3 regions of the Aminipila luticellarii genome follow, and region 2 is predicted to be linked to each of the others. Evidence: riboswitches for the same ligand, from Rfam matches in the RefSeq annotation. Region 2 holds a riboswitch; each other region holds the start of a gene.
The links. A riboswitch is a leader RNA that binds a small molecule or an ion and turns the genes downstream of it on or off. The one in region 2 is predicted to bind cobalamin.
Positions count from the first base shown of each region.

Region 1: linked by a shared signal. The riboswitch ahead of cbiQ (cobalt ECF transporter T component CbiQ) and the one ahead of EQM06_RS04110 (hypothetical protein) in region 2 are both predicted to bind cobalamin.
Region 3: linked by a shared signal. The riboswitch ahead of EQM06_RS03660 (sirohydrochlorin cobaltochelatase) and the one ahead of EQM06_RS04110 (hypothetical protein) in region 2 are both predicted to bind cobalamin.

Region 1 covers NZ_CP035281.1:2,610,934-2,618,179, reverse strand. Annotated here, with positions in the region: gene pyk (pyruvate kinase) at 1-745, shown strand, start outside; gene EQM06_RS12185 (energy-coupling factor ABC transporter substrate-binding protein) at 801-1,130, opposite strand; gene EQM06_RS12180 (energy-coupling factor ABC transporter permease) at 1,130-1,891, opposite strand; gene EQM06_RS12175 (energy-coupling factor ABC transporter ATP-binding protein) at 1,910-2,740, opposite strand; gene cbiQ (cobalt ECF transporter T component CbiQ) at 2,752-3,591, opposite strand; cobalamin riboswitch at 3,730-3,932, opposite strand; gene EQM06_RS12165 (heavy metal translocating P-type ATPase) at 4,159-6,048, shown strand; gene EQM06_RS12160 (AAA family ATPase) at 6,168-7,046, shown strand; gene EQM06_RS12155 (NAD-dependent protein deacylase) at 7,106-7,246, opposite strand, start outside.
Region 2 covers NZ_CP035281.1:894,201-901,446, forward strand. Annotated here, with positions in the region: gene EQM06_RS04100 (putative polysaccharide biosynthesis protein) at 1-1,100, shown strand, start outside; gene EQM06_RS13095 (hypothetical protein) at 1,168-1,320, shown strand; cobalamin riboswitch at 1,438-1,651, shown strand; gene EQM06_RS04110 (hypothetical protein) at 1,923-2,249, shown strand; cobalamin riboswitch at 2,367-2,573, shown strand; gene EQM06_RS04115 (enhanced serine sensitivity protein SseB C-terminal domain-containing protein) at 2,801-3,526, shown strand; gene EQM06_RS04120 (hypothetical protein) at 3,703-4,278, shown strand; gene EQM06_RS04125 (S-layer homology domain-containing protein) at 4,429-7,246, shown strand, end outside.
Region 3 covers NZ_CP035281.1:775,232-782,477, reverse strand. Annotated here, with positions in the region: gene cobK (precorrin-6A reductase) at 1-1,101, opposite strand, end outside; gene hemA (glutamyl-tRNA reductase) at 1,119-2,411, opposite strand; gene cobI (precorrin-2 C(20)-methyltransferase) at 2,442-3,134, opposite strand; gene EQM06_RS03660 (sirohydrochlorin cobaltochelatase) at 3,192-3,989, opposite strand; cobalamin riboswitch at 4,132-4,317, opposite strand; gene hemL (glutamate-1-semialdehyde 2,1-aminomutase) at 4,407-5,702, opposite strand; gene hemB (porphobilinogen synthase) at 5,743-6,726, opposite strand; gene EQM06_RS03645 (bifunctional 5,10-methylenetetrahydrofolate dehydrogenase/5,10-methenyltetrahydrofolate cyclohydrolase) at 6,809-7,246, opposite strand, start outside.

The DNA of each region.
Region 1 (7,246 bases), 1.0 Mb from region 2:
TGATAAAATTATTGAAGTCTCGGATGGGGTCATGGTTGCAAGAGGAGATATGGGAGTTGAAATCCCGCTGGAGGATGTTCCGGTTCTCCAAAAAATTATTATTAAGAAGTGCATTTCAGCAGGTAAAATTGTTATAACGGCTACGCAAATGCTGGATTCCATGATGAAAAATCCAAGGCCAACAAGAGCAGAAGCTACAGACGTTGCCAATGCGATCTATGATGGGACAAGCGCCATCATGCTTTCCGGTGAAACCGCAGCAGGTGCCTATCCCGTAGAGTCCTTGCAGACCATGGTTCGGATTGCAGAGCGTGCAGAAGAGGATATCAATTATAAGAGCCGATTTGCGCAAAATCGAGACATTATAAAACCGGATGTGACCACAGCTATTTCACATGCCACCTGTACGACTTCCATGGATCTCAATGCTGCGGCTATTATTACAGTAACCGCCTCCGGCAGAACGGCACATATGATTTCCAGGTATCGGCCGGATTGTCCTGTCATAGGATGCACCAGCAATGCCTGCGTCTGGAGACAGCTGAATCTGGCATGGGGCGTTACACCGCTTATCATCCCGGAATATCAAAATACCCGTGACTTGTTTAACTCTGCGGTAGCCGCCGCAAGTAAAGCCGGCTATGTAAAAACCGGTGAAATCGTCGTTCTGACCGCAGGCGTTCCGATTGGAATAACAGGAACGACCAACATCTTAAAGGTTCAGATCGCGGGGGTATATCACTAATAAAAAAACCTTTCCCGTAAAAAGGAAAGGTTTTTTGGTTCTTATGTTTGCCGGCTTACTGCGGCTTCTTTTTATTGTTGTGTATTTTTTCCTGTTTGGAGCGTTCTACCAATCTGCCCATAATAAAGGCAATGATGCCGACGCCGATTCCTGTCTGAACACAGAATAACAGGCTCTCAATTTCTCCCGGAAGTTCACCGTGAATGGCCGTTTCCAGAACGGGCGTGAACCAAGGGGTATATTCTGTTCCTGTTATTTCAGAAATGGCAACGCTGCCCGCATCGTCAGAACCGCCGAATTCAGCGCCTTTCAATGCAAATAATGGAACAATAGCTATTAACAGTGCAATGATCAATAAAATGATAACCTTTGATTTCGTTTTCATTATTTTGTGTCACCTCCAACTTCAAATCTTAAATCGGCTAATTCCGGTTTTGCATAGGTTTCAAGACCCATGATAATAATGACGGTAAGAATTCCTTCAATAATGGCAAGCGGAAGCTGAGTCGGAGCGAAAACCGCAAGGAATTTAACAACAGAAGCCATATATCCTCCGGTAGGGGAAGGATAGGCTATCGCCAGCTCTAAACTGGTAACGCAATATGTAAATATGTCACCAATGGACGCGGCAAGAAAAATGCCAACATATTTATTTACATGTAATTTTTTGCACAGAATGTAAATTCCGTAGGAAAGAAATGGTCCTGCGATCGCCATGGAGAAGGTATTGGCTCCTAATGTAGTTAATCCTCCATGTGCAAGCAGAATAGCCTGAAAAATCAATACGATAATACCTAAAATGCTGACAGCACTAGGACCAAGCAGAATAGCTCCCAGACCTGTACCTGTCATATGTGAACAGCTGCCTGTCACAGAAGGAATTTTTAACGAGGAAATTACAAAAACAAAGGCTGCAGCCATAGCAATCATGGTAATATTTCTGCGGCTTTGAGCAAGGGTTTTCTTAATGGACAGAAAGCCGGCTACCAAAAATGGAATACAGATCACGCCCCAGACAATACACATACTAGGCGGAAGATATCCCTCCATAATGTGCATTGCGCTTACTGTTGGAGTAATACCGAAAAACAAAGCGACAGCAGTAACGCTTACAATCAGTTTTTTTTCTTTCATACTCATTTTCATATTTACTCTCCTTTTCTATTATATTTTTTGAATTACTTCCTGTAGTTCCTGAAATGTCTTTGGATAAACCTGTTCATCTTTGAGCAGTGCGTGCTCGACCAGCAAGTCATAGACCTTCATTAGCATGGGCTGTTTTAAATTAGCCTGCTTTAAGATTTCGATCTCTTGAAAAATTTCAAATGGCGTACCGTCGGCAATAATCTTTCCCTCATTAAAAACAAGAACCCTCTCCGCCCATCGATAGACGAAGTCCACATCATGTGTAGAAATGAGCATAGTTTTTCCCTCCGAAGAAAGTTTTCCTAAGACCTCTTCCAGCATTTCCGCATTTAGCGGATCAAGCCCTGCCGTAGGCTCATCAAATATGATGATTTCTGATTTCATAGCAATAATATCAGCAATGCTGACCCGTTTCTTTTCCCCTCCGCTTAAATAGTGAGGCGGCCGATCCTTAAATTCAAGAATGTTCATATAACGCAAGGCTTCCTCTACACGCTCTAAAACCTCTTCTTTTTTCAGCTTTAGATTCATCGGGCCAAATCCGACCTCTGCCAAAACAGTAGAAGCAATAATCTGATTATCTGCGTCCTGAAAGACGATACCGATATTTTTCCGTAATTCCTTCAGATTCTTTTTGGTTATTAAAGTTCCTCTGTAATAAATGTCGCCTTCATCCGGCGTAAGAACTCCGTTGGTATTCAGAAAAAAGGTAGACTTTCCGGCACCGTTGGAGCCGATAACAGCAATTTTTTCACCCTCATAAATATCCACACTGATGTCGTGCAGAGCGGTTTTTCCGTTTCCGTAGCAATACTGTAAGTTCTGAATTTGTAAAATCGGGTTTTTCATAAAGATCCTTTCTATTTTGTGATGTACCATAAAGCTAACAGAAAAAATATGAATATAGCTGCTATAACAACTTGTTTTGCTTTTATATTCTGGGTTTCTTCCAGAACCATAAATTGTCCGTCATAACATCTGGCTTCCATGGCATCATAATAGGCGTTGGATTTTTTCATGGAAACGATCAACATATTGCTTGCAACTTTTCCAAATGTACTCCAAGAAGTTTTTAGATCGCAGAAGCCCAAACGGGAATCTGCGGAATTTCTGATATTGATGTTGACATCAATCAGAATAAATATATAACGATAAGTCATCAGCATCAACTCTGTAAAGAGCTGGGGCACATATGTCTTCTGTAACACGCAGATGATTTCTGAGGATGGAGTCGATAAAGCCATCATCTCCATTGCGCTGATTGCACCGAAAACCTTTAAAATTAAAAAGCACATCATCTTTAAACTCTTTTCGGAAGTAATAATATAAAAGAATCCCAGATGTAAATTGTATTGACCGATCGGTTGCGTGGAAAAGTCAATACCGACCATAATTGTGCCAAGAAGAATAAAGGTAATGGGAATCGTCAGCACGGATACATATGCGTGAACTGGAAGTCGGCCCTTTATTACCGTTAGATATGCCATGGCTATCATGACGGCGATGGACACATATGGATTGTTTAGCGCTATGCATAAAATTAATGTCAAAGCAGAAAACGATACCTTGAAGGTCGGATTCCAACGCCTTATCCCGGAATTATACGCGTAAAAATCAATACTGGAGCCTTCTCCGTGTTTGTGTCCGATTTTATGGTGTTTATGATGCTTTCTGTTCGTAGGAACGATATGTTCTTCCATTTTTCTTATCCTCGACTATATTTCTAGAAATTTATAGGGCATGCCCTGTACGCATCTTTCAAATAAAAAAGACTGCAGCTTTCGCTACAGCCCGTTTTCCTGTAAAACACAATAAAGATATAAACCGATCTCCCTTCGGATTACATGGAATTTTATGCAGGTCTTCTGGCTTACGGATCAACGTCATCTTCCGATCTTCCCAAAGCTCATGCTTCAGTGATCTTCCTTTTTGGAACAGGTTCTGACTCCCCGATTACAGCGGCGGGACCGCGCAGGATTATGACCTGCTTCCCTCTTAGCCGTCAAACGCATTTGACGGAACATAAAATAACTATTTAGTTGCATCTTGATATTATCACCTCCGGTATTTAATGTCAAGGGTGCGAAGCGTTTTATTGGGATTCTTGCAGAAAATTGCGGGAATAAGGCCTTGACAAAAATAAAGGGTGGTTGACAAAAGAAGGAAACGTGATATAGTTTTCGTATCCCCTATAGGGGGATACAGAAACAACAAGAAAGACCGATAGAAAGATAAATATATTGCGATAAGGGAGGACAAAACAAAAAATGAAAAGCTGGATAATAGAAGAAGACAAGCGTAATTTAATATGGGTTATCCTATCGGGAGCAGCACTGCTCGGCAGTCTATTTCACTGGCAGGAAGGAGCCTTACCCTTTGACCCGGCGTGGGCAGCCATTGTCTTATGCGGGATTCCCATCCTTGTTGGGGCAATCAAGGGCTTGGTGGTGGATCACGATATAAAGGCCGATGTTCTTGTTTCCATTGCACTCGTAGCTTCCGTATTTATAGGGGAATATTTTGCTGCCGGAGAGGTCGCTTTCATCATGGCCATAGGGACTCTGCTGGAGAACGGAACATCTAAAAGAGCCAACCAAAGTATAGAAAATCTGATGAAACTTACTCCGCGAACCGCCCGGGTGATTCGAAAGGGCAGGGAAGAGATAATCCCGGCGGAGCAGGTAAAGGTTGACGATATATTAGTAGTGCTGGCGGGGGAAGCCATTGCAGCAGACGGTGTTATTTTATCGGGGCAGACCTCTATTGACCAGTCGGTCATGACGGGCGAATCTCTGCCGGTAGATAAAACAGCCGGAGATCCGGTGACCAGCGGGACAGTCAACCAGTACGGCACCTTTACCATGAGGGCCACTCAAGTTGGTGAGGACAGCTCCCTTCAACGGATGATCAAACTGGTGAAAGAGGCCGGTGCCAACAAGGCTCCTATCATAAGCCTGGCGGACAGATGGGCCACCTGGATGGTGTGGGCTGCATTGGGCGCGGCAGTCATCACAGGGCTTGTTACCGGGGAATGGATTCGTGCGGTCACCGTTTTGGTCGTATTTTGTCCGTGCGCATTTATATTAGCTACACCTACGGCGATTATGGCCGGTATCGGCAATGCCGCAGCGTATGGTATCATCATTCGTTCGGGTGACGCATTGGAACGCTTTGCCAAAGTAAAACACATGGCTTTTGATAAGACCGGAACGCTTACTTACGGCAAACTAAAGGTGATTGCACTGAAAAGCTTTAACGACAGCCTTTCTGAAGAGAAGGTGCTATATTATGCAGCCACCGCAGAGCAGCGCTCGGAGCACCCTATAGGAAAATCTATTTGTGCTCATTATCGAGCGTTACGTGAGCAGGATCTTATAAAAAAATCTGAGAAGAAAGTAATGCTGGAGCCGCAGGACTTTATCTTACTGGCCGGGCAGGGAGTGAGAGCACAGATTGACGGGCAGGAAATACTGATAGGGAAACCAGACTTATTTCAGCAGGAACAAATTTTTATATCGAAGGAAATAGAAGATATATCGGAGGATTATTTGAAGAAAGGTGCAACGGTGGTCTACATAGGAATAAACCGGCACATGGCTGGTCTTATCGCCCTGTCCGATACGGTACGGGAGGATGCGGAGAGGATGATCTCCAAATTGAAAAGCCTTCACATAGAACCCCTGCTCCTCACCGGAGACAATTCGGACGCTGCTCAGGATATCTCAGAAAAGGTAGCCATTTCAAAGGTCAAAGCGAATTTGCTTCCGGAAGATAAGATGAAAGAGCTTAAAAGGTATACGGATGAAAACAAGCCTGTCTGCATGGTCGGGGATGGAATCAACGATGCGTTAGCCTTGAAATCCGCTTATGCCGGAGTCGCAATGGGGGGGATCGGGAGCAGTATCGCGGTGGAGGCTGCCGATGCGGTACTGGTCGGTGACGATATCCAGAGAATCCCATATTTGATCAGACTTTCGCAGAAAACTATGAGGAAAATTAAGGTAAATATTGTATTCTCTATGTGTCTGAATCTGCTCGCCGTCATCCTGTCAGCAATGGGCATACTAAATCCTGTTCTGGGGGCTTTGGTTCACAATGCGGGTTCTGTGGCGGTGGTAATCAACTCTGCATTGCTCTTAACGTCAAAGGATGAATAAGCCTATGAAGTGCCGGTTCATGGACGAATCCCTGCTTGTGTGGTACAATGATTTCAAGGATTGAGGTGCGGTGCTGCCGCAATGAATTGAACGTTAAAAGAAGATAGGGGTATTTTGTTATGACCGTATATTTGGATCGTTTCCACTTTCCCGATAACGTGAGCGAGGAAATTTTTTTATCAAATGAGGAGAGACTGAAAGCAACGTGTTACTCTTCCGTATATCCGTTCACTTTATTTTTTGAAAAAGGATTGGAAGAACTGAAATTTGAGCCTGTTACATTTTTATACGGCGGAAATGGTTCCGGAAAGACAACGATTCTGAACATCATTGCGGAGAAAATGAAAATTCAGAGGGGAACGTATTTTAATAAAAGCGACTTTTTTGATGATTATGTAGGACTTTGTGAGCAACACACCATAAACAGTTCGTTTTCTATTTGGAGAAACAGCAGGATTATTACAAGCGATGACGTATTCGATTATATGCTAGCTGTCCGATGTGTAAATGAGAAAATTGATATCAAAAGAGAAAATTTATTTGATGAGTATATGGAAACCAAATATTCCTCATTTCAAATGAGATCGCTGGATGATTATGAACAGTTAAAGAAAAATAATGATGTAAAAAAACACACCTTTTCAAAATATGTAAAAAGGAATTTAATGGGAAATATCCGGGAGCAGTCTAACGGAGAAAGTGCTTTTTGGTTTTTTACCGAGAATATCAAAGAAAACGCATTGTATTTGTTGGATGAGCCGGAAAATAGTCTTGCTGTGGAGCTGCAAGTAAAGCTTTTGAAGTTTATAGAGGATTCGGCAAGATTTTTTGGCTGTCAGTTCATCATTGCTACGCATTCTCCCTTTTTATTATCCATGAAAGAATCCCAAATCTATGATTTAGATGAAACACCTATAGCAGGAAAGAAATGGACAGAACTGGAGAATGTAAGAAGTTACTTTAACTTTTTTAAGGAGCATGAAGAGGAGTTCAAATAATAATGGGCATAGCTGATGTTGCAGCTATGCCTGTTTTTGGGTTATATGAAAATCCTTCTTTAAATCCCGCAGACCTCTCCGAGAACCTTTCCGATGGCATCATAGATGACCAGATTCGCCTTATGGTCATATTGTGTTTTTGATTTGTTGATCAGGATCAGATTGTTTCCTCTAAAGTAGTTGATCAGTCCTGCGGCAGG
Region 2 (7,246 bases):
GTCTGGTATTGGCCGTAATGCTGGTTCCCAAAGGTCTTGAATACGCAGCAGCCGGAGCTACAGTTGGGACAAGCATCGGACCCATTGCGGGCGTTCTTGTATTGATTGTTATTTATTTCTACAAGAAAAATAGACTGCCTCTTAAAAATGAAACAAGCGACGCAAGCCAAGAAAGTGCGGGAAGCATTTTAAAAACCTTAGCGGCTATTGCTGTTCCTATTACCATAGGTGTGTCCATCCTGCCGATCATGAACATTGCAGATGTTGTAATCGTTATGAGAAGATTGCAGGGCGTTGGGTTTACCGCCAAAGAAGCCAATGCCCTTTACGGACAACTGACAGGGATGGCAGGTCCGGTCATAAACATTCCGATGGCGCTGGCTCTGTCCATGGCTTTATCCATGGTACCAGCCATTGCAGCTGCGGCAAGCACGAAGGACACTGCTTTCTTAAAGATGAACGTGCGGCTGGGTCTTAGAACGGCTATGATTATTGGGGTTCCGTGCAGCTTTGGCTTAATGGCTCTGTCAGAACCTATTATGAAACTGATTTACCCCCTTCAAGCAGAAAGTGCGGTAAATGCTTCCGGCTGTCTGTTCTTCCTTGCCATAGGAATTGTATTCCTTTGCATCGCTCAAACTATGGCGGGAACGCTGCAGGGACTTGGCAGGCCGGGAATAGCGGTCTGGGGCTTAGCAGCGGGCTTTGTTGTGAAATGTGCATCCACTTTTATTTTAACGGGCTTGCCGCAGCTGAACGTAGAGGGCGCGGCAATCGGCAGTACACTTGGATATATTACCATTGGAATTATAAATTTTGCAGCGGTTAAAAAAATGACTGGGATTACATTTGATTTAAAGCTTTCTGTATGGAAACCGCTTCTATCCGGTATCGTTATGTTCGTGTTAGTAATCGGAGCTTATAAAGGACTTTCCGGAGCAATAGGGAACAGTCTGGCTACCGTAGTAGCGATTGGCATCGGTGCGGCAGTATACGGGATCATGCTGCTCAAGATAAAAGCCATCGAAGAAAATGAGATTATCCTGCTGCCAAAAGGAGGAGCCTTGGTAAAGCTTCTAAAAAAATGTAAGCTGGTATAATGCTATTGGCGGATTCAACTAGGCAAAAGAAGGAGACGGTCCAAGCGTAAAAGGAGATGTTCTTTTTATGAAACAGTTTGAGAATTTCAGCAAAGCGTTAAATAATCTGGAAGACGTTTATAAATATGATGAGCCGTACGATATTGTGTTGAAAACGAAGAAGCTTTATGTGAGCATGTTTCGGGAATTACAGCGGGAAATTCTACGGAAATTGCAGTAGAATTTTTGACAGTAAAATCAAATGAAGTTATCAAAATTATCAAATGAATTAAGGCTAATATTTTCCATCGGAGGTTGACAAAAAGGTAGTACTGATGGTAACATGAGTTTATAGAGAATTGAATAGAGCATTTGATGTTCTGTTTACTCTGAACAGAGTAAACAGCTAAGAGGGAAACAGGTTAAAGTCCTGTGCGGTCCCGCCGCTGTAAGCGATAGTTCTGCCACAGCATATATGAAAAGGTATATGCACCACTGAACGGCAGTTTGGGAAGGTGTGGCAATAATGATGATTCGCGAGCCAGAAGAACTGCATGAAATGAAAAAGGATGCCGACGGGTGATCGGTAAGCTTTTAGACGTAGCAATACGTTTGAAGCCCTGCTCCCATTTATGTGGCCGCAGGTCTTATATAATAATTTCAGCAGTTGTAGCTGCTAGAAATTTTTTAGTTTTTCATTGCACAGAAATACGGGCTGTAGCATTTATGCTGCAGCTTATTTTTATACAGTAGAAAAAATCTGCTTTCTATTGTATAAAAAATGGATGTCAAACTCTCTATTCTAAAAAAGGCAATCAATTTGGATTTGGAGGAGGAGAGAAGATGAATATTAATTGGTTTAAAAACCCCGACAATGTATCCTGTGTGGATGTGGATGTTTTTTCTGATGTTGTTTCCGGAAAGACTACCATTGAAAACCTTAGGGAAAAATTGGAAGAGTTTAAGCAAAATCCGATTAAAGAGGGGAAGGTTATCAGGGATAAAGAAAACGAATATATTAAATTGATGATTCCCAATCTGACCTTTGGACAGGCGATTGAGAACGGTGAAAAGGTATGGGCCTGCTTGGGAGAACCCTATGGCAGTTTTTGCCTGTTTTGGCCCAAAGAAAGGGTTCTGTGCAACTTCAATCATTGGTTCAGGGCATAGCTTAAGATGAGATAGAAATGCCGAAAAAAGACGAATCTTAGGAATGAAATAATTGGGAATACAGATTGACAAACCAGAAATTTGTTGATAGTATGAAGTAAACAAAGAAAAAGTGAAAATTTGGAATGTATTTTATGTACCGCAGCGGGAAACCGCATGTGGGTAAAGGGAACTCCGGTGAAAGTCCGGGACGGTACCGCCGCTGTAAGTGAGGAGTCTGAGCCGTAGCTCTTAAGATGAGCAGTCACTGAGTGAGAACTTGGGAAGGCAGGCGAAAGATGAGGATGCACGAGTCAGAAAACAGACATAGTTTTAAACAGTCCTCGGTAAGGGAAAAAAACTTAACAGCACGCTTGAAAAAGGTGTGGGTTTGTTTAGCAACGGTTTAAAGTGCATTAGAATACAGTTAAAAACGGAACTGTGACGTAAGGTCACAGTTTTTTTGTTTGCATAAATCATTTGATTCTCACAAAATATTACCCTAAATAAATGATTAACAGGCAAAGTGATAAGACAGATGTGGACAAATGGAGCAAAAGGGAGGGCATCACATGGAAGATAGAAAAAATCAACTAATAGATTTATATAAGCTGCTCATGCAGGAAAAAACCAGAGCCTGTGAAGACCAGTTTTTTAAGGAACTGGTGAAAACAGAGCTATGGATTCCTAGAGTGCCCCAAGCGGTTGACGGCAACAAAAAAGGCTTTGCTTTGCTGCTGACCGGTGAAGGAAGAAAATTTGTCCCGGCCTTTTTAGACAAAGAGGCAAACATAGGCCGCTTTCAAAGAGAAAATCTGGTTTCCATGACCTATGAAAATCTCAAATATCTGATTATTGATTCTCCAGAGAAAATCAACGGTGTGGCACTCAATCCCTTTGATGAAAATATTCTATTGGACAGGGAAGTTATGGAACTGATAGATGCACGAACCATGGGCATGACTTTAAAAAGAGAAGAATTTCAAGGGAAGATTATGCTGCGGACGCCAGAGGTCTTGCCTACAGGATTGAAAGCTGCCTTGAATTGTTTTTTTACAGAACATCGTCAAATCGAGGCTGCATGGATGATAAAAGCACAAAGAGAAGGGGAAAGTGAGGATTATTGGCTGCTGTTGATGGATTTCCACGGAGAGAAGACGAAAGTGTTTCCTCAGGTGGCGGAAGTAGTCAAGCCCTACATGAAGTCTGGGGAGCGGTTTGAGTTAGTGCAGAAAAGTTCTAACTTTTCTACAGAAAATATGAAACAGACCCAGATTTATGAGTTGGTTCAAAACTAGAGACTGCTGAAAAGAAGGCGGTTCGGATGAAATTGTTTCAAGCACTTCGGTGTTTGGATATAAAATCAAAAGGGAAGGAGGTAGTTTTGACTTGAGTTTTTAGCTAGTTGATTTTATTTCAGAAGAGCGGTTTATTGATTAAATAAGCCGATAAAAGTTCAAGGAGGATATATAAAATGAAGAAAATTTTAAGATCCAGAATGATGATTTTCGTAATGGCAGTAGCCATGGTATTCGCAACGTCAGCTACGGCATTTGCCGGCAGTATAACGCCTGTAACACCTACCTATCCTATATCGGTGAATGTACAATTTGAAGCCACAGAAGGAACGGTGACGGATATCAATGATGTTGACCATGATATTCCGGCTATTGCAGTAAGTAAAACTGTGGAGTATGCGTCGGCAGGAGCGTTCAGCACCGAATTCCCAGTTGATGCAGGAGCTGTTCATGAGCTGGCCGGTTATCCGACCGTTATGGATGCCATTTACAATGCTTATCATCAGTACAGCCCTAGCATGGCCGGATTCACTATGGGCTGGGATACTTATAGCACTCCAAACGGTGCATATATCACGACACTGTTTAATATCGGTACTATCACTGAGTCTTCGACCAGCAACTCTTGGAAGGGATACTCCTGGTCTATTTATCTGAACGGTACACTGACCAGCCTATATGCCAGCAATGTTCAGATTAAAGACGGAGACGTAGTTCGTGTTGTATATCAGGAAAACACCGAGACTTGGTAAAAACAGGTTTTAGTATCAAACCAATGGATGATGGTTTTTTGTAAAAAGAACTGTTGACTGCTCTATAAAGCTCAGTCCTTGAAGACTGAGCTTTATAGAGATTTTTTCGTTATTATTTATAGATTGTAGGTTAAACAGATGAAACATAAAATGAAATATAGAGAAAAAATAAAACGATGGACTTGTTTGCTCTGCTGCATAGCTCTGCTGTCAGCCTTGCCGGTGAGCAATGTTTTTGCAGAGGAGCAGCAAGAAGCCGTGAGTCAAGAATCCGGCGTGACAGACCAGCTTGCGGCACAGGAAGAAGTATCTCAGTCTGGAAATGAGGGGATGCAAGAAGAAAAGACAGAAGAAGAAATACCGGAAGCAGTTCAAGAGCCGCAGGAATTGTCAACAGACGGCAGTCAACAGACTTCGGGTGATACAGAAAAGGCTCAGGAGACAACAGAGCTCTCGCTGCAAAAGACGGAGGAGGGCATAGCCCCTGTTACTTTAGAAGCTGCTGATCCGCAGGAAATTACATTGGAAAAGGTTCTGTTCAACTCTGACGAAGCACAGCCTTTGAAAAAAGATCCTTCAGTATGGGTATTAACTACAAGTACTACCTTTCTTGGAAAGGCTATCACGGGACACTTTGCATCTGATTCGCTGATTTCCATCAGTATAAGCCATCCTATCCTAAATGGGGATAGTACGACGAATCAGTCGACTGGAAAGTTCTGGACTATTACAAAACAACCGAAAGATTTTGGTGGAGATTTTGAGGTCACACTTGATTATCCTTATGATGGTGCATATGCTTTGCAGGTCACAGCTACGGCGGAGGATGGTAATCAGAAAACCTATACGTGGATTCTTGCATATGTGAAATCTGCTACTGATCCTTTGTCGGTTTCTCTACTGGATGCGGTTAACCTTGTAGATCTCAATACCGATATGAAGCCGGTAGACGGTGATCTTAACAGTTTATTCCGGATTTATGAGGCAGATGAAGATACTTCTTCGGTAGAACTGCAGGTTCATCGAAATATTACAGCTCGGGATGAAACACAAAAGAGTTTAAAATGGATGGTGGCAGATCAGAATTGGGTCAGCCTGAATGGCAGCGATCCAGTTCGCTTTGATACAGCCAGCAACGAAAATGAAGAACGGTATAGCCCTAATTTAAACTTAAAACCGGGGTTAAATGTTGTTTCACTTTTTTGTGCAAATAGTGGCGACAGTGATTTGAAGGCTACGAACTTTGCTAATACAAAAAACCTTGCTCAAAGAGGCTTTTATAACAGTTTACCATATGCTTATCAGGGATTTGTCTATCTAATTTATTATGCAGGAGAGGAAAAAGAACTTGATCCTCCGTCTAATAATACGGATATTTCTTATATCGGTGTGACTCAGTATACTTCAAATAACAACAACCCGGCTCAATCCGCTTATCCGGCTCAGGTGGCAGAAGATGGGGAGGGGTATGTGATTGCCTTGCCAGAAAAAATGCCCAAAATGGCAGATCAGAGGTTTTTCTTGAATGGAATTGTAAATGAGACTAAGCCTAGCAACGGAATTGGCTGGACTCATGAAACCATTCTTTTGAATTTGAAAACATCCGACCCGTATGCAAAAGCTGAGGTGGTGGACACCTTGAGTTCTGCTGAAGGAGAGGACTATATTTATGATTATCCAAATCGAAATACAGACACTCCTACTGTAGCGGCGATTACAATGATTGACGGAGCCCCATGGGGCAATCAGTTCACTCCAGTCAATACATGGCATAAGAACGAGATTTTGGTCAAGGTGACAGCGGCAGATGGTACTGAGAAGACGCATACCATTAAAATTGTCCGTGCTTCCAGCAAGACAGACATCAATTCACTGACCGTCAACGGCGGAACCTTGGCTACAGAGGACGAGACACCGGCAGTTTTTTCGTCTGGAGTATATAACTATTATGTAGATTTGCCTTCATCGGAAGGAGAACTTTCTTTTATGGTGGATGTGCCTGATGGGATTACTTTTGCTGTGGATGGGGTGAACAGAGAAAAAGGCACGATAAGTCTGGATGCTTCTCTTCCTGTGCACAAGCTGGTGGTTACAGCGGCTGACGGCATTTCTAAGCAGACATACATATTTTTGACCCGAATTGGCGGAGCGACAGTACCCCTGTTTCAGGTAAATAAGCAAACAGCCGCTTATGCGGAAGACATGCTGTCAGGGTGGAATAGTCGGCCAGAAGAAGAGAAGAAGGATATTTCCGATAGCTATTGGGAATTGTATAAGACCATCTCCACCATGGATCCCGAGAATGTAACAGAAGAAAAAGATGCACTGAAAGCATTGGAAGGTTCTTACGTCTACGATGTGACTAAGCACAATTTCAGGCAGGCTACCGATTATGCCGCGGTAATTTTAGAGCTGATCATGCTGGGACAGAATCCGTATAATTATAAAGGAACGGATTATGTAGCGGAATTGATGAAAGAAAATGACGGCACAGGAAACTTTGGCCCGTTTGCCAATAATATTTGGACTCTTATGGCGTTCAAAGCAGCAGGAGCAGAAATACCCGAAGCTTTAAAAACTGCTGTAAAGAATCAGGCGATGACGGCCAGCGGCGATTTGGATATGCGAGGTTGGGCGATGGCTGCCGCCGCAGAGTATATGACACCGCTGGAAATTGCTCGATGGGCATCCAGCATAGTGAACACTCAGATGACTTCCGGTGAGGAAATAGGTATGTTCAAACACCCATCCTATCTTACAATTAATACCATGACGCATGGGTGCGTGATGACCGGTATTGCAGGAGCGGGTATGGATGTGCAGGGAAGCTTGTTTGCGGCCTGCGGAAGAGACCCTTTAACTGCTTTAAAGCAGGAGTATATGCTGGAAGATGGCGAGTTTAACTATAATCGGCAAGGTTTTTCTGGCTACAGCAAAGATGTGATCATTGCTTTGGGAGATATTCTCC
Region 3 (7,246 bases), 120 kb from region 2:
GATCAGCATGCCCCGCTCTCTGCACTGTATGCCGATGTGCTGATTTAGCTTTCGGTCATTGGTTGCCGCTAAAACCAGATCTGCTCCTGCCAGATCTGCTATTTCGAACTCTTTTTCCAGCAGCTCAACAGATCGGTTCTGTCCGGCTCGTTCATTTCTGTTCCTATAGTTCTGAACCAGCTGTTTTATTTCTTCGGGGATCTCCTTGGATACAATCCTCAGATTGCAGGAAAACTTTAACAGGGTTTCAATCCGCCTTCGAGCAATCTTTCCTGCACCAATCACGGCAATATTCCTGTCGTTTATATTGACAAACATGGGAAACCATTCTGCCGGCTCCGGCTCCTTAAGCTCTCCGGTAACCGTTTCTATTACCTGTGTCAGAGACAGCCCAGCTTCCTGCTTTGCTCTGCCCACCACCACTAATGTGGCACCTGCTGCCTTGGCCGCCTGATATTTTTCATAGGCACCGCCCTCTGTTCCCGTATCCTTCGTTACCATATATGTACAATCCAGCTGTTCTAGCATGGCTTTATTCAGCTCTTGAGAAAAAGGCCCCTGCATACAGATCAAATGCCTGCCTGAAAGTCCCAGCGCACTGCATCCTGCCAGAACTTGTTCCATGGGAAGTACTCTGGCATAAAGCCTTTCTTTATAGTTATAAATGCTTGTATAACTTTCCAGTTCCTTACTTCCTGTTGTTAGCAGTATATTTCCTGTAGTGGTGTTCAAATAGTCCGCCGCAGCAGCCGTATTTTCCACAAATACACAATCGGATCCAAAGTTTGTTTTTTCCCGCAGCAGCCGGATATATCGAGCCTTCGTTTTTTCGCAGGCCTCTTTTATATTCTCCGTTACCACCGTGGCATAGGGATGGGTGGCATCTACGACCCAATCAAAGCCTTGAGCTATCAGGCTCTCCATTTCTTCTCCGGTCAGCCTGCCCGTCTTTATTTCAAAATTTTCCGCAGGTTCATGCTCCAGTATTTCTTTTCCATATTCCGTGGCTACACAGGCACACACGAATAGCTTATTCATATTTAAAAGTGCTTCGATCAGCAGTCTGCCTTCTGTAGTCCCAGCAAATACTAAAATCTTCATACCTGCCCTCCTGTTTTCTAATGTTTCAACGTTTCTCGGGATGCCGATCTGTGCAAGGCATCCAAGCACTGCTCCCAAAGTTCCTGCGGTAACTGTTCCCGCAGCCCGTACAGCAGCTTAGAGGTAGCTTTCCCGGCAGCCTTCTCTGCTGCCAGAACCGAATTTTCGGAATCCTCTTCTATTTCAGAAGCTGTATGGATGAATCGTTGCTCCGCATCCTCTGAGACCAGATTCACGATTTCCTGAATCTTAGGGATATACTGTCTGAACTCAAACCATCGGTCAAGCTCCTCCTGATATTCCGTCAAGATGTTGATGGCCAGCTGAACCTGTTCCGCATTTTCCTCTCGGGAGCTGCCGCTGTTCATAGAATCAATGTCAAACAAGTTTACGTAAGGCATTTTTGCAATCGCCGGATCCACATCCCTTGGAACAGCCAAATCAAATAGGTAATATTTATTTTTTCCTTCCGAAACCGCCTTACCGGTTATGCAAGGAACCGAAAAAAACTCCTGAACCTCTTCTGAACGCAAGGTATAATGGGGGCTTAAGGTCGCACTCACTATGACCTGTTTTCCCTTGATCTGAGAAATTCTGTCGTCATACGAAACCATGCTGCACCTTTCCGGTACAATGGACTCCTGTTCGTCCATTCCATGCATTTTCCGCCGCAAAGTCATGGAAACAGAAGCTCCGCATGCCACCAGCATATTCACCACGAGCTTTCCCATCTGCCCGTTTCCGATGACCAGACAGGGAACTCCTTTTAAATCGCCCAGTTCTGATTTTAAAATATCGATCACATTACTTGCGGAGGAACGGCTTATCATAGACAGACGCACCTCTGTCTTGACCTTTTTCCCTGCTGCCAGTGCCGTTTGAAAGACCTTTTCCAGAGCCATATCCGCACAGCCTTCTTCTCTGGCCATCTGCAATGCTTCCCGCACCTGTGAGATGATCTGATCCTCCCCAAAGATTTTTGAATCAAATCCACAGACCAGCTTAAGAAGATGTTCTATAGCCTGACGGTTATCCCTCTCTATAAAATATTCTTCATATAAGCTGGTATCTATTTTTTTAATTTGACAGAGCATGTCATAAGGACTGATCTTATTCAATTTTTCGTTATCGCACTGACTGATCCAAAGCTCTGTCCGATTGCAGGTGGAAAGGAGTATGCAGCCTTTCAGCTGAAACCGTTTTTTCATTTCCCCGAGAGCTTCTTTTACTCCTGCTTTTGTAAAGGAAAAGGCCTCCCTGTAGTCGAGCGATGCTTTGCTGTGATCAATGCCTACCATTCTAATACGCATTCCGATTCGCCTTTCAAATGTATCTGTCCTCTATTTTTTATCTCGGACGATGAGTACGGAAAAATAGCTGGCATTTTCATCAATGGCCTCTATATTTTCAAATACCCGCTCACCTTCCATGCCGCAGCGTTCCACCATTTTAACGGTAGGAGGATTCTCCATGGAATGAATATATTCTTTCAGCTTTCCTATGGATTTTCCGCTCTTCATCAGAACCTTGGTTCCTTTCATCAGTAAGGCCTCCTCGGTTCCCTTATAAGAAGCCGGTATAATATGCAGAGCCTCCTCCCCTTCGGTCAGGCTGTCATTCAATCTGGCTGAAACCGCACAAAAAGAAGGAATGCCCGAGAGAATTTCTGTTTCATATCCGGCATCCCGCACCCGATTATGAACATAGGCGTATGTGGAATAGATCGTCGGATCTCCCAAGGTCAGAAAGGCCACATTTTTTCCTTCGTCGAGCCATTTTTTCACCTGTTCTGCCGCCGCATCGTGACTGGCTTCGAGCTTTCCCCTGTCTCTGGTCATGGGCATATCCAGCTCTGCCACCAGCTTTTTATCTAAATCCGGGATTGCACCCTTCGCTATGGTATACGCCACATTGATACTCTGACCGGACTTGGGAATGGCTACAATATCACATTCCTCAATTACCCTCACCGCTTTTAATGTCATGAGTTCCGGATCTCCGGGTCCGACACCTACTCCATATAATTTTGCCATTCCATTCCTCCGCATTTCCTTTTTCGCTGTTTTCCTTGGTTTTTCAACACTAATCGTCTATTCACAATCAGCTGTATGATCTAAATACATTTTTTGTATTCCCGTAAATTCTCCGATTCCTCTTAGGATGCAGGTCACCTTATATCCCGCATTTTTAAAGAGGACTTTCCATGAATCTTCCTGCTCTCCTGCCATATCGTTGACCGCATGATCTCCGGCCACTACCATAAGCGGCATCAGCACGACTTCATCCGGTGCGTAGTCCTTTACCTGTTTTAAAACCAGACTCACCTCCGGATAGCCTTCCACAGTACCTACGAAGACATTTTCATAGCCCAATGCCTTAAATCGGTAATCCAGTGCCGCATAGGCGGCATCCGAGAAATGTCCTGTCCCATGTCCCATCAGAACCAACGCCGTCTTAGCCGCCTGATCTGCATTTTTTTTCTGATCCAATTCCGGTACTTCCGCCATAATTGCTTTGCAGACTTCATCATAGTCTCTGGAAGAGGTCAGGAGAGCCTTGCCCACGGAAATAGCGTCAAAGCTATTCTTAAAGGGCGTGATCTGCTCCATCATCTTTTCGTATTCTTCTCCGTTTATAATATGGGTAGGCTGCACCAGCACATCTTTAAATCCGTCTTCTGCTAACCTTTCCATCGCTTCCCGAACATTGTCCACATGCATGTGATCACGGGTTTTAAGAACCTTCATAATAATACTGCTGGTAAAGGCTCTTCTGAGCTCCCTGTCCGGGTAAGCTCTGCTTATAAATCGTTCAATTTCACCAATAGTCTTTTCTCTGGTCTCCTTGTGACTGGTCCCAAAGCTTACGATCAATAGGGCTTTCTTCATTTCATTTAACCTTCCTTAAAAAAAATCGCCATTCTGAAAATCAGAACAGCGTAATACGGGGGCTGACAATAAGCCCCTCTTATTACACTTATTCATCCTTCGCAAAAAAAGTGTAACCTCTGTTGCAGTCTGAACGACCGAACAGAATCCGATACCGTAGGCAGGTCTTCTGACTCTGGCGTCAACATCGTACTCTCCTTCCCATTTTTACACAGTGGCTTCATGAAGCACGACTCTTCCATTACAGCGGCGTGACCGCGTGGGCTTTTACCCAACTTCCCTATTCTCCCGGTAGGAATCCCCGGGCACCTACAATATTTCTCTATTGTCCAATATATTGTAACACTAAAACAGGGGGTCGTACAACCCCCTAAATACATTCTATACAGCCTGCTCCATTGAAAGGCAGTGCCTGTTTTATACGCCAAAAAATACAGCCGCGTCGGACAACGTTTTTTGGATATCCGCTTCCGTATGCTGATCTGAAATAAACATGGCTTCGAATTGGGCCGGTGCAAAATAATTGCCATGCTGAATCATATATCGGAAATATTCTGCATATCGCTTTAAATCTGACGTTCTGGCAGAAGTATAATCGGTTACCTGTCCGCCTGTGAAGAACAGGGTTCCGATGGAGCCGATATGATTGACCGTGCAGTCCACTTTCGCCGCAGCTATGATCTCCTTAAGGCCGCCGTACAACATTTCTCCCAGGGAATTAATATGCTCATATACAGACGGATTTTCCTTTAAGCAGGTCAGTTGAGCAATACCTGCCGCCATTGCCACCGGATTTCCGCTCAGTGTACCCGCCTGATACACCTTCCCTACCGGTGCTACACATTCCATGATGTCCCGTCTGCCGCCGTAAGCCCCTACCGGCATACCGCCTCCAATAATCTTGCCGAAGGTCGCCATATCCGGCGTCACACCAAACAGCTGCTGCGCCCCGCCGGGTGCTAATCGGAAGCCGGTGATTACTTCGTCGAAAATCAGAACAGTCTGATGAAGATCACAGATTTCACGAAGGTTTTTCAGGAATCCATCTTGCGGCAGAACCACGCCCATATTGGCTGCGACTGGTTCAATAATAACGGCGGCAATATCTCCTTTGTATTCTTCAAACAATTTTTCTACGCTGTCCATGTCGTTGTATCTTGCTGTCAGCGTATCCTTTGCACAGTTTTCTGTAACACCTGCGCTGTCCGGCGAGCCGCCTTCCGCAATCAATGCGGAACCTGCTTTCACTAAAAGACCGTCGCTGTGCCCGTGATAGCAGCCTTCAAATTTGATGATCTTATTTCTTCCCGTGTAGCCTCTTGCCGTGCGGAGGGCAGACATGGTGGCCTCCGTCCCCGAATTTACCATCCGCACCATCTCAAAGCACGGAATCATCTCGCAGGCGAGCTTTGCCATGGTAATTTCCCTTCCCGTGGCGGCACCGAAGCTAAGTCCATGGACGATTGTTTCCTGCACAGCCTTTAAAACTCCGGGATTGTTATTTCCAAGGATCATCGGCCCCCATGAACCAATATAATCGATATATTTATTTCCGTCCGCATCGTAAATGAACTGAGCGTCTGCTTTTTCTATAAACCTGGGAGTCGTGCCGACTGCCTGAAAGGCTCTGGCCGGACTGTTGACTCCACCCGGTATGTAGTGCTTCGCCTCTTCAAATAAACGTTCTGATCGATCTGTCTTATTGTTCAACATTTGCATTTCCTCCATACGTATCCAGGTGCCATCTGATAGGTTAACCAATTTGTCCGCTCTGAATCATTTGTGCCGCTTCTTTGGCAAAATAAGTGATCAGCATATCTGCACCCGCTCTGAAAATGCTGGTCGTCGTTTCTGCGATAATGGAAGCTTCATCTACCATGCCGGCCATTCCCGCGGCCTTGATCATAGCGTACTCGCCGCTCACGCTGTAGGCCGCTACCGGAACATCTATATTATCCCGAACCTCTCGGATAATATCCAAGTAAGACAGGGCAGGCTTCACCATGATAATGTCCGCGCCCTCCTCCAAATCCAAAAATACTTCTTTCAACGCTTCCCGCCTGTTGTGATAGTCCATCTGATATGTTTTTCGGTTACCTTTAAAGTTATCTGAGCCTGCGGCTTCCCTGAAAGGCCCGTAAAAAGCAGAAGCATACTTAGCGGCATAGGACATAATCGGCGTATTTTCATAGCCGGCTTCATCTAAAGCGTCCCGAATAGCCAGCACTCTGCCGTCCATCATATCAGAAGGCGCCACCATGTCTGCACCGGCTCGAACCTGCGATACTGCGGTCTGTGCCAAAAGCGGAAGTGTTTTATCATTATCCACGGTCTCCCCTTTCAAAATGCCGCAATGCCCATGGGATGTGTATTCGCACATGCATACATCTCCGATGTAATACAAGTCCGGAAAATCCTTTTTCGCCGCCCGCAAGGCTTCCTGTACGATCCCGTGCTCGTCATATGCTCCGCTTCCGCATTCGTCCTTATGAGCAGGTGCCCCAAATAAAATGATATTCCTCACACCTGCTTTTGATACGGATTCCAGTTCTTCTCCCATGGTATCTATGCTGTACCGCTTCTGTCCCGGCATGGTAGTGATTTCCGTGCGGATATCTTTTCCTTCTTCTATAAAAATCGGATAAATCAAGGAGTCCTTTGACATTCTCGTCTCTCTTGTCATATTCCGAATTTTTTCGTCTAATCTTAATCTTCTAGGTCGTGCTAATATATCCATCCTTGCTCCTTCTCCTAGAAAAAACGACCCGTCATAATGATCAAGGCCGCTCTTTCCAATTTGCTGTTATATTTATCAAAATTTAGATTGTTTTCTTTGCTGCATCAATTACGTGCATCATCAGCAGGCTGGTGGTCACTTTGCCGACTCCTCCCGGCACCGGTGTAATCGCTTTTACAATGCTCTGTGCCGCTTCAAAATCTACATCGCCACAAAGCTTTCCATCTTCCGTCATATTGATGCCCACATCAATGACCACCTGCTTCTCACTCAGATATTCAGCGCCAATGGCCTTAGCCTGTCCTGCCGAAACTATTAACACATCGGCATTCCGGCAGATGGTTTCCATATCCTCTGTCTTTGTATGGCAGATAACCGGTGTTCCATTTTTTTCCAGAACCATCATAGCCGCAGGTCTTCCTACTACTAAGCTTCGTCCGATGACGGCCACCGTTTTGCCGGTTATATCGATTCCGTAATGGTCTAAGATTTCAATACAGGCTCGCGGCGTACACGGAGG